DNA from 2 places in the Pseudomonas sp. PDM14 genome. Region 2 is predicted to be linked to the other one. Evidence: predicted binding sites of a transcription regulator. Region 2 holds the regulator's gene; the other holds the start of a gene.
What was found. Region 2 encodes sigma-54, which starts transcription at its own class of promoters, with help from an activator protein. Its sites were predicted from a motif close to ANTGGCATNNANNTTGCTNT; they were not measured.
Positions count from the first base shown of each region.

Region 1 (4,501 bases), on a different contig from region 2:
CGATTAGCGTTATGGAGGCGCCGGGCACGGCCACACTGGTGCTGCCGTCGTAGGGTGCGCCGTGCGCACCAGGTGCCCCCCATCGGTACGCGGCGCACCGGTTCACGACTCATTGGTGCGCGGTCCATCGGTGCGCGCGGCGCACCCTACGCAAGCACCGCGCAATAACGGGTTTCGCAGACACGGATCGCCATGAAAAACGCCGGCACGGGGCCGGCGTCGTTCATCTGCGGTGTTCGGCCTAGACGGCGTCACCGCCCTCCTCGCCGGTACGGATACGCACCACCGTGGCGAGGTCATGGACGAAGATCTTGCCGTCGCCGATCTTGCCGGTACGCGCCGCCTTGAGGATGGCGTCCACGGCCGCCTGGCAGCGCTCGTCGGTGACAGCCGCTTCGAGCCTCACCTTGGGCACCAGGTCGACCACGTATTCGGCGCCGCGGTAGATCTCCGAGTGGCCCTTCTGCCGGCCGTAGCCCTTGACCTCGGTAACGGTCAGGCCGGTGACGCCAACCTCGGCCAGCGCCTCCCGCACATCGACCAGGCGAAAGGGTTTGATGACTGCGCTGATCAGTTTCATGGCAGTCCCCCTCAGTTCGAGTACTTGTAGCCGACTTCGCCATGGGCGGAGAGATCCAGGCCATCGACCTCGACCTCTTCTTCCACGCGCAGCCCGCCACACAGCAGGGAAGCGATCTTGTAGGCGATCCAGCTGCTCACCGCCGAGAAGACGATGCTGAACAGCAGCGCACCGCCGTTGACCAGCAACTGCTCGCCCAGGCCACGGCCTTCGACGAAGCCTTGGCCACCGAGGCTGGTCAAGGCGAATACCGGGGTCAGCAGGCCGCCGAGAATGCCGGCGACACCGTGCACGCCGAACACGTCAAAGGCGTCATCCAGGCCGAGCATCGGCTTGAGTTTTTCCACCGCCCAGACGCACACCGGCGCAGCGATGAAGCCGAGCAGGATGGCGCCCATCGGGCCGACGAAGCCGCAGGCCGGGGTGATGATCACCAGGCCGGAAATGGCCCCGGAAATCGCGCCGAACAGGCTCGGCTTGCCACGGTGCAGCCATTCCACCAGCAGCCAGGCCAGGGCACCGGCGCAACTGGCGAGCATGGTGTTGACGATCACCAGCATGGCGAAACCGCTGGCGGCCAGGGCGCAGCCGCCGCAGAAACCCAGCCAGCCTACCCAGAGCAGCGAGCCGCCGGTAAAGGTCATGGTCATGTTGTGCGGCGCCAGTGCCGAAGTGCCGTAGCCGCGACGCTTGCCGATCAGCCAAGCACCGACCAGGGCGGCGATGCCGACGTTGAGGTGCACCACGTTGCCGCCAGCGAAGTCCTGCACGCCGAGGTCGAAGACCCAGCCGCCGCCCCAGGCCATGTGCGCCATGGGGATGTAGTTGATGGTCAGCCACACCGCCATGAACACCAGCACCGCGGCAAACTTCATGCGCTCGGCGAAGGCGCCGACGATGATCGCCGGGGTGATCGCGGCGAACAGCAGCATGAACAGGAAGTACAGGTACTCGGGGATGGTACCGACCACCGAATCGGGGCTGACGCCACCGAGAAACAGCTTCTCGGTGCCACCGATGATCGCCTGCAGCGAGCCACCGTCAGCGAAGGTCAGGCTGTAGCCGTAGACCGCGAACAGCACCGACATCAGTGCCGTGGTGACAAAGACCTGGGTCAGTACCGACAGCACGTTCTTGCTGCGCGCCATGCCGCCGTAGAACAGCGCCAGGCCGGGCAGTGTCATCAGCAGTACTACCAGCGCGCACACCACCACGAAGGCGGTGTCGCCGCTGTTGATGGTCGGCACCACGGCCTCTTCCGCCTGGGCCGCGACACTGCCCAACAGAACAGAAGCCCCCAACAGGCTGCGCCCAACAGGTAAAAATCGGTTCATTGCCTACTACCCCCAATACGTTCGATTACCGACGGGATTGATCCAGCCTCGCTGTCGGATGCGAGGACGGACGTTTGCGAAAGCGTGTGTGGCGAGAGTGCCGAGCCGGCCTGGAATTCACCGGCAAAACACCACGTTTAAATTCCTTAAAGGAAATTTAATTTCCTATTTCTCATAGCAAAGCGCTTGCCAGAATTGCTGTGATGCCGGCGATTCATTGCAGGTTATTGATTGGTATAGGCTTTATTTGAAGGGACTGAATTCGAGCGGACTGAAGGAAAACGGCAGCAGGCAGCCATGCGTTTTCCTGGTGCGATTTTTATATTCCACACTGGTAAAACGCGAATGACTGGAAGCGGGAATGGAGCAGCGTTGTTGGAGGCAGTGCGGCCCGACCATCGCAGTCAGAACCTGCAACTGCGCGTGCTCTACTGTTGATCGTGTTGATCGTTCCCACGCTCCGCGTGGGAACGCCGTTACAGACGCTCTGCGTCTGCGGGACGCGGAGCGTCCCGGGTCAGGTACCCACGCTGGAGCGTGGGCACCATCGGACTTTTGTACGGACACTGATCGTTCCCACGCTCCGCGTGGGAATGCAGCTGCAGACGTTCTGCGTCTGCGGGGCGGAGCGTCCCGGGCCAGGTACCCACGCTGGAGCGTGGGCACCATCGGACTTTTGTATGGACACTGATCGTTCCCACGCTCCGCGTGGGAGTGCCGCTACAGACGCTCTGCGTCTGCGGGACGCGAAGCGTCCCCGGATCGGGTTACCACGCGGAGCGTGGGAACCATCAGGGCGCTCTTGCAAAAAGGGCCGCAACACTCAAGCGTTGCGGCCCTTTTCATTTCGCGGTTGGGCTCAGAACTTCTGCCCCGGCACCCAGTTGGTGCCGGCCAGCGGTACGCGGGCCATGGCGGCGGCTTCCACGGTCAGCGCTACCAAGTCCTCGGGGTCGAGGTTATGCAGGTGCGACTTGCCGCAAGCGCGGGCCATGGTCTGCGCTTCCAGCACCAGCACGCGCAGGTAGTTGGCCAGGCGACGCCCCGCCGCGACCGGGTCGAGGCGCTTGGCCAGTTCCGGGTCCTGGGTGGTGATCCCGGCCGGGTCGCGGCCGTTCTGCCAGTCGTCGTAGAAGCCGGCCGCCGAGTCGATCTGCTTCAGCTCCTCGTCCAGCCGCGGGTGGTTGTCGCCGAGGGCGATCAGCGCCGCGGTGCCGATGGCTACCGCGTCGGCGCCCATGGCCATGGCCTTGGCCACGTCGGCACCGGTGCGGATACCGCCGGAGACGATCAGCTGCACCTTGCGGTGCATGTCCATCTCCTGCAGCGCCTGCACGGCCTGCGGAATGGCCGAGAGGATCGGGATGCCGACGTGTTCGATGAACACTTCCTGGGTCGCCGCGGTGCCGCCCTGCATGCCGTCGAGGACGATCACGTCGGCGCCCGCCTTCACCGCCAGCTTGACGTCGTAGTACGGGCGGCTGGCGCCGATCTTCACGTAGATGGGTTTTTCCCAGTCGGTGATCTCGCGGATCTCGGCGATCTTGATCGCCAGGTCATCCGGGCCGGTCCAGTCCGGGTGGCGGCAAGCACTGCGCTGGTCGACGCCGACCGGCAGGGTGCGCATGCCGGCCACGCGTTCGGTGACCTTCATGCCCAGCAGCATGCCGCCACCGCCGGGCTTGGCGCCCTGGCCGAGGACGATCTCGATGGCGTCGGCCTTGCGCAGGTCGTCCGGGTTCATGCCGTAGCGCGACGGCAGGTACTGATAGACCAGGTGCTGCGACTGGCCGCGCTCTTCCGGGGTCATGCCGCCGTCACCGGTGGTGGTGCTGGTGCCGGCGATGGTCGCGCCACGGCCGAGGGCTTCCTTGGCGTTGGCCGACAGCGCACCGAAGCTCATGCCGGCGATGGTCACCGGAATCTTCAGGTGGATCGGCTTCTTGGCGAAGCGGTTGCCGAGCACCACGTCGGTGCCGCACTTCTCGCGGTAGCCTTCCAGCGGGTAGCGCGACATGCTCGCACCGAGCAGCAGCAGGTCGTCGAAGTGCGGCAGCTTGCGCTTGGTGCCGCCGCCGCGAATGTCATAGATGCCGGTCTCGGCGGCACGCTGGATTTCCTGGATGGACAGGCGGTCGAACGTGGCGGACTCGCGCAACACCGGGGGGATTTTCTCGCTCATTTCAAATTCCTCGTCTGGCAGTGGTGCGCACGGCGCACCCTACAGGGCCTCGGTGCGCCAGGCGCACCGAGCGGTGCTAAATCAGTACGCCGACGCGTTGTCGACCTTGAAGTTGTAGAGCTGGCGGGCCGAGCCGTAGCGCTTGAAGCTGGCCGGGTCCTCGTCGAAGCCGGCGCGGTTGAGCAGGCCCTTGAGTTCTTCCAGGTGCTCGGCGCGCATCTCTTTTTCGATGCAGTCCGAACCCAGCGACTTGACCGTGCCCTTGATGTAGATGCGCGTCTCGTAGAGCGAATCGCCCAGTGCATCGCCAGCGTCGCCGCACACCACCAGGCGTCCGGCCTGACCCATGAAGCAGCTCATGTGGCCGATGTTGCCGCCGACCACGATGTCGATGCCCTTCATCGA
Region 1 is NZ_JACVAQ010000001.1:130,996-135,496, forward strand. Features, by position in the region: gene IB229_RS00490 (P-II family nitrogen regulator) at 242-580, opposite strand; gene IB229_RS00495 (ammonium transporter) at 592-1,914, opposite strand; gene IB229_RS00500 (FMN-binding glutamate synthase family protein) at 2,774-4,096, opposite strand; gene IB229_RS00505 (protein glxC) at 4,178-4,501, opposite strand, start outside.
Region 1: IB229_RS00495 (ammonium transporter) is a predicted target of sigma-54. The motif match lies at 2,089-2,108, and genes of this name have one in related genera.

Region 2 (4,501 bases):
GACCTGCCGGTGATTCGCCGCGTCGGCCTGGGCATGGCGGTAGCCAGTGCGGACGGTTTCGTTCGCCAGCACGCCCACGGGGTCACGGCGGCACGCGGCGGCGAAGGTGCCGCACGCGAGTTCTGTGAATTGATCATGCGCGCCCAGGGCAGTCTAGACGCCGCCCAGGCCGCCTACCTCTAGGATCAGCCATGTTCGCCAAACTGCGCCGCCCCGTGATTTTCACCCTGATCGCCGCCCTGCTGGTCGCCGTTGGCTACTGGAACATCCGCCCGGAGAGTTTCATGGAGCGGCAGACCGTCGCCGAGGCCGAAAGCGCGGTCGACTTCTACGCCATCAACGCCAGCACCCAGCAATACCAGGAAGACGGCCAGCTGCACTACGAGATGACCGCCGAAAAACTGGAGCACCTCAAGGCCAGCGACGTGACCCTGGTGAGCAAGCCCGACCTGCAGCTGTACCGTGGCACGCCCTACCCATGGCATATCCAGAGCGCGCGCGGCGAAGTCGCCCCGGAGGGCAAGGAAGTCGAGCTGATCGACGATGTGCGCATCGCACGCACCGACGCCAAGGGCCGCCCCACCGTGATCACCAGCAGCCGCATGACGGTATTTCCCGATAAGGAATATGCGCAAACCCGGCAAGCCGTTAGAATCGAGGCCGCCAACGGGGTGACCACGGCAAAAGGAATGAAAGCGTACATGAATGACGGCAGGATCAACCTGCTGTCCAACGTAAGAGGCCAGCATGAGGTTCGTTAAAACCCTCCCCCTACTGTTCATCGGCCTCGGCGCAGCGCTTGGAAGCGCAAGTACCTGGGCCCTGCCAAGCGACCGCGATCAACCGATCCGCGTCCAGGCCGACAGCGCTGAACTGGACGACAAACAAGGCGTGGCCGTGTATCGCGGCGGCGTCGTCATCACCCAGGGCACCATGAAGATCACCGGCGACACGGTGACCATCACCCAGGACGCCAACGGCGAAGTCGAAGTGTTCACCTCGGTTGGCCGCCCGGCCTACTACGAGCAGAAACCGGCTGCCGACAAGCAGATCGTCAAGGCATACGGCCTGACCATCCAGTATTTCGCCAGCAACGAGCGCATCGTGCTGATCGACCAGGCCAAGGTGATTCAGGAAGGCAACACCTTCGAAGGCGAGAAGATCGTCTATGACACCCAGCGCCAGATCGTCAACGCCGGCCGCGCCAATGGCACCTCGGTAAGCACGCCGCGTCCGCGTATCGACATGGTCATCCAGCCGCGCAAGAAAACCGGCCAGCCGGAGCAAGGGCAGTAATGGCAACCCTGAAAGCGCAACACCTGGCGAAGAGCTACAAGGGCCGACAGGTCGTTCGCGACGTCAGCCTGTCCATCGACAGCGGCCAGATCGTCGGCCTGCTCGGCCCCAACGGTGCCGGCAAGACCACCTGTTTCTACATGATCGTCGGCCTGGTACAGGCCGATCAGGGGCGCGTGCTGATCGACGACCTCGACGTCAGCCACCAGCCCATGCACGGTCGCGCACGCGTCGGTATCGGCTACCTGCCGCAGGAAGCCTCGATCTTCCGCAAGCTGTCGGTGGCCGACAACATCATGGCCATCCTGGAAACCCGCAAGGATCTTGACCGCGACGGGCGCAAGGCCGCACTGGAGACCCTGCTGCAGGAATTCCATATCAGCCACATCCGCGACAGCCTGGGCATGAGCCTGTCCGGCGGTGAACGCCGCCGCGTGGAAATTGCCCGCGCCCTGGCGACCGAGCCGAAATTCATCCTGCTCGACGAACCCTTTGCCGGTGTCGACCCGATTTCCGTCGGCGACATCAAGCAGATCATTCATCACCTCAAGGCCAAAGGCATCGGCGTACTGATCACCGATCACAACGTGCGCGAAACGCTCGACATCTGCGAGACCGCCTACATTGTCAACGATGGCCAGCTGATCGCCGAAGGCGACGCCGAGAGCATTCTGGCCAACCAGCTGGTGAAAGAAGTCTACCTCGGACACGAATTCCGCCTCTGACACAGGCACGCGCTTCACTACATGGATGTTGTCAAGCCTAGGCAAAGCCGAAAGTTTTGGGCATATAATTTGCTTATTGGCGGCGCCTCGGCGCCCTGTAGTGAATGGCGCGCTTGCGCCAGCAAATAAGGTGCAAAGCTTCCTGCCATGAAACCCTCGCTAGTCCTCAAGATGGGCCAGCAGCTGACGATGACACCGCAGCTGCAGCAAGCCATTCGCCTACTCCAGCTGTCGACCCTGGACCTGCAACAGGAAATCCAGGAGGCCCTGGAGTCCAATCCCATGCTCGAGCGCCAGGAGGAAGGAGAGGACTTCGACAACTCCGACCCCATGGCCGACGGCAGCGAAGAACAGGTCAACCAACCGGTTCAGGAAGCGATCTACCAGGAAACCAACAGCACCAGCGCCGATTCGATCGAAGACGGCGAGTGGAACGAGCGCATCCCTAACGAGCTGCCGGTCGATACCGCCTGGGAAGACGTCTACCAGACCAGCGCCAGCAGCCTGCCGAGTAACGATGACGACGAGTGGGACTTCACCACCCGCACTTCCGCCGGCGAGAGCCTGCAGACTCACCTGTTGTGGCAACTCAATCTGGCGCCGATGTCGGATACCGACCGCCTGATCGCCGTGACCCTGATCGACTGCATCAACAACCAGGGCTACCTGGAAGAATCGCTCGAGGAAATCGTCGACGCCTTCGATCCTGAAATGGACGTCGAGCTGGACGAAGTGGAGGCGGTGCTGCATCGCATCCAGCAGTTCGAACCCGCGGGTATTGGTGCCCGCGACCTGCGCGAATGCCTGCTGCTGCAACTGCGTCAGTTGCCGGCAAATACGCCCTGGCTGGCCGAGGCCAACCGCCTCGCCGGTGATCACCTCGACCTGCTCGGCAGCCGCGACTACAGCCAGCTGATGCGCCGCATGAAGCTCAAGGAAGACGAGCTGCGACAGGTCATCGAACTGATCCAGAGCCTCAACCCGCGCCCCGGTTCGCAGATCGAGTCCAGCGAGCCGGAATACGTGGTGCCGGACGTGATCGTGCGCAAGCACAACGAGCGCTGGCTGGTCGAGTTGAACCAGGAGTCCGTGCCGCGCCTGCGCGTCAACCCGCAGTACGCCGGCTTCGTGCGTCGCGCCGACTCCAGCGCCGACAACACCTTCATGCGCAACCAGCTGCAGGAGGCCCGCTGGTTCATCAAGAGCCTGCAGAGCCGCAACGAAACCCTGATGAAAGTCGCCACGCAGATCGTCGAGCATCAGCGCGGCTTCCTCGAGTATGGCGACGAGGCGATGAAGCCCCTGGTCCTGCACGACATCGCCGAGGCGGTAGGCATGCATGAGTCGACCATCTCGCGCGTCACCACGCAGAAATTCATGCACACCCCGCGCGGCATTTACGAGTTGAAGTACTTCTTCTCCAGCCACGTCAGCACCTCCGAAGGCGGTGAATGCTCCTCCACCGCGATCCGCGCCATCATCAAGAAACTGGTCGCCGCGGAAAACGCGAAAAAGCCGTTGAGTGACAGCAAGATCGCTGGTTTACTGGAAGCACAGGGCATTCAGGTTGCTCGTCGCACAGTCGCCAAATACCGCGAATCCCTCGGGATAGCGCCTTCGAGCGAACGCAAACGACTGATGTGATGTGGCACTGAGGGAGGGCTTTTGCACAACCGGCCAGGCTGACGACACGCTTCCGCAGCGCGCCCCAGACCTGTTGTGCAAGAGCCCTCTCAGCCAGAGTGTTACGGTGGCAGGCCCGCTAGCCTGTCTCTTACACACGGCAACAAGGAGAAGCGGTATGCAAGTCAACATCAGTGGACATCAACTGGATGTGACCGACGCCCTGCGCGACTATGTCGGCGAGAAACTCAGCCGGCTGGAGCGCCATTTCGACAAGATCACCAATGTGCAGGTGACCCTGGAGGTCGAGAAGCTCAAACAGAAAATCGAAGCGACCCTGCACATCGCCGGAGGCGAAGTGGTCGCCAACGCAGAACACGAAGACATGTATGCGGCGATCGATCTGCTCGCCGACAAACTCGACCGCCAACTGATCAAGCACAAGGAAAAGCAGCTGGGTCGCCTGCAAGGCGCCGCAGCCCGCTGATACCTACCCACACATGATCCGACTCGAAAACATCCTGACCGCCGGCCGTTCCCTCGTGAACGTGCCGGGCGGCAGTAAAAAACGCGTTCTAGAACAGATTGCCAACCTGGTTGCGCGTGAATTGCCTGACCTCGATGGGCAAGACATCTTCGAAAGCCTGATTGCCCGTGAAAAGCTCGGCTCCACCGGCTTCGGCAACGGCATCGCCATTCCCCACTGCCGCCTGCCCGGCTGTACTGCGCCGATAAGCGCCGTGCTGCGTCTGGAAGCGTCGGTCGATTTCGACGCCATCGACGGTGCACCGGTCGACCTGCTGTTCGTTCTCCTGGTGCCGGAAGCGGCCACCGACGAGCACCTCGAACTGCTCCGG
Region 2 is NZ_JACVAQ010000003.1:307,723-312,223, reverse strand. Features, by position in the region: gene IB229_RS21080 (KdsC family phosphatase) at 1-183, shown strand, start outside; gene lptC (LPS export ABC transporter periplasmic protein LptC) at 192-761, shown strand; gene lptA (lipopolysaccharide transport periplasmic protein LptA) at 748-1,296, shown strand; gene lptB (LPS export ABC transporter ATP-binding protein) at 1,296-2,021, shown strand; gene IB229_RS21060 (RNA polymerase factor sigma-54) at 2,169-3,665, shown strand; gene hpf (ribosome hibernation-promoting factor, HPF/YfiA family) at 3,823-4,131, shown strand; gene ptsN (PTS IIA-like nitrogen regulatory protein PtsN) at 4,145-4,501, shown strand, end outside.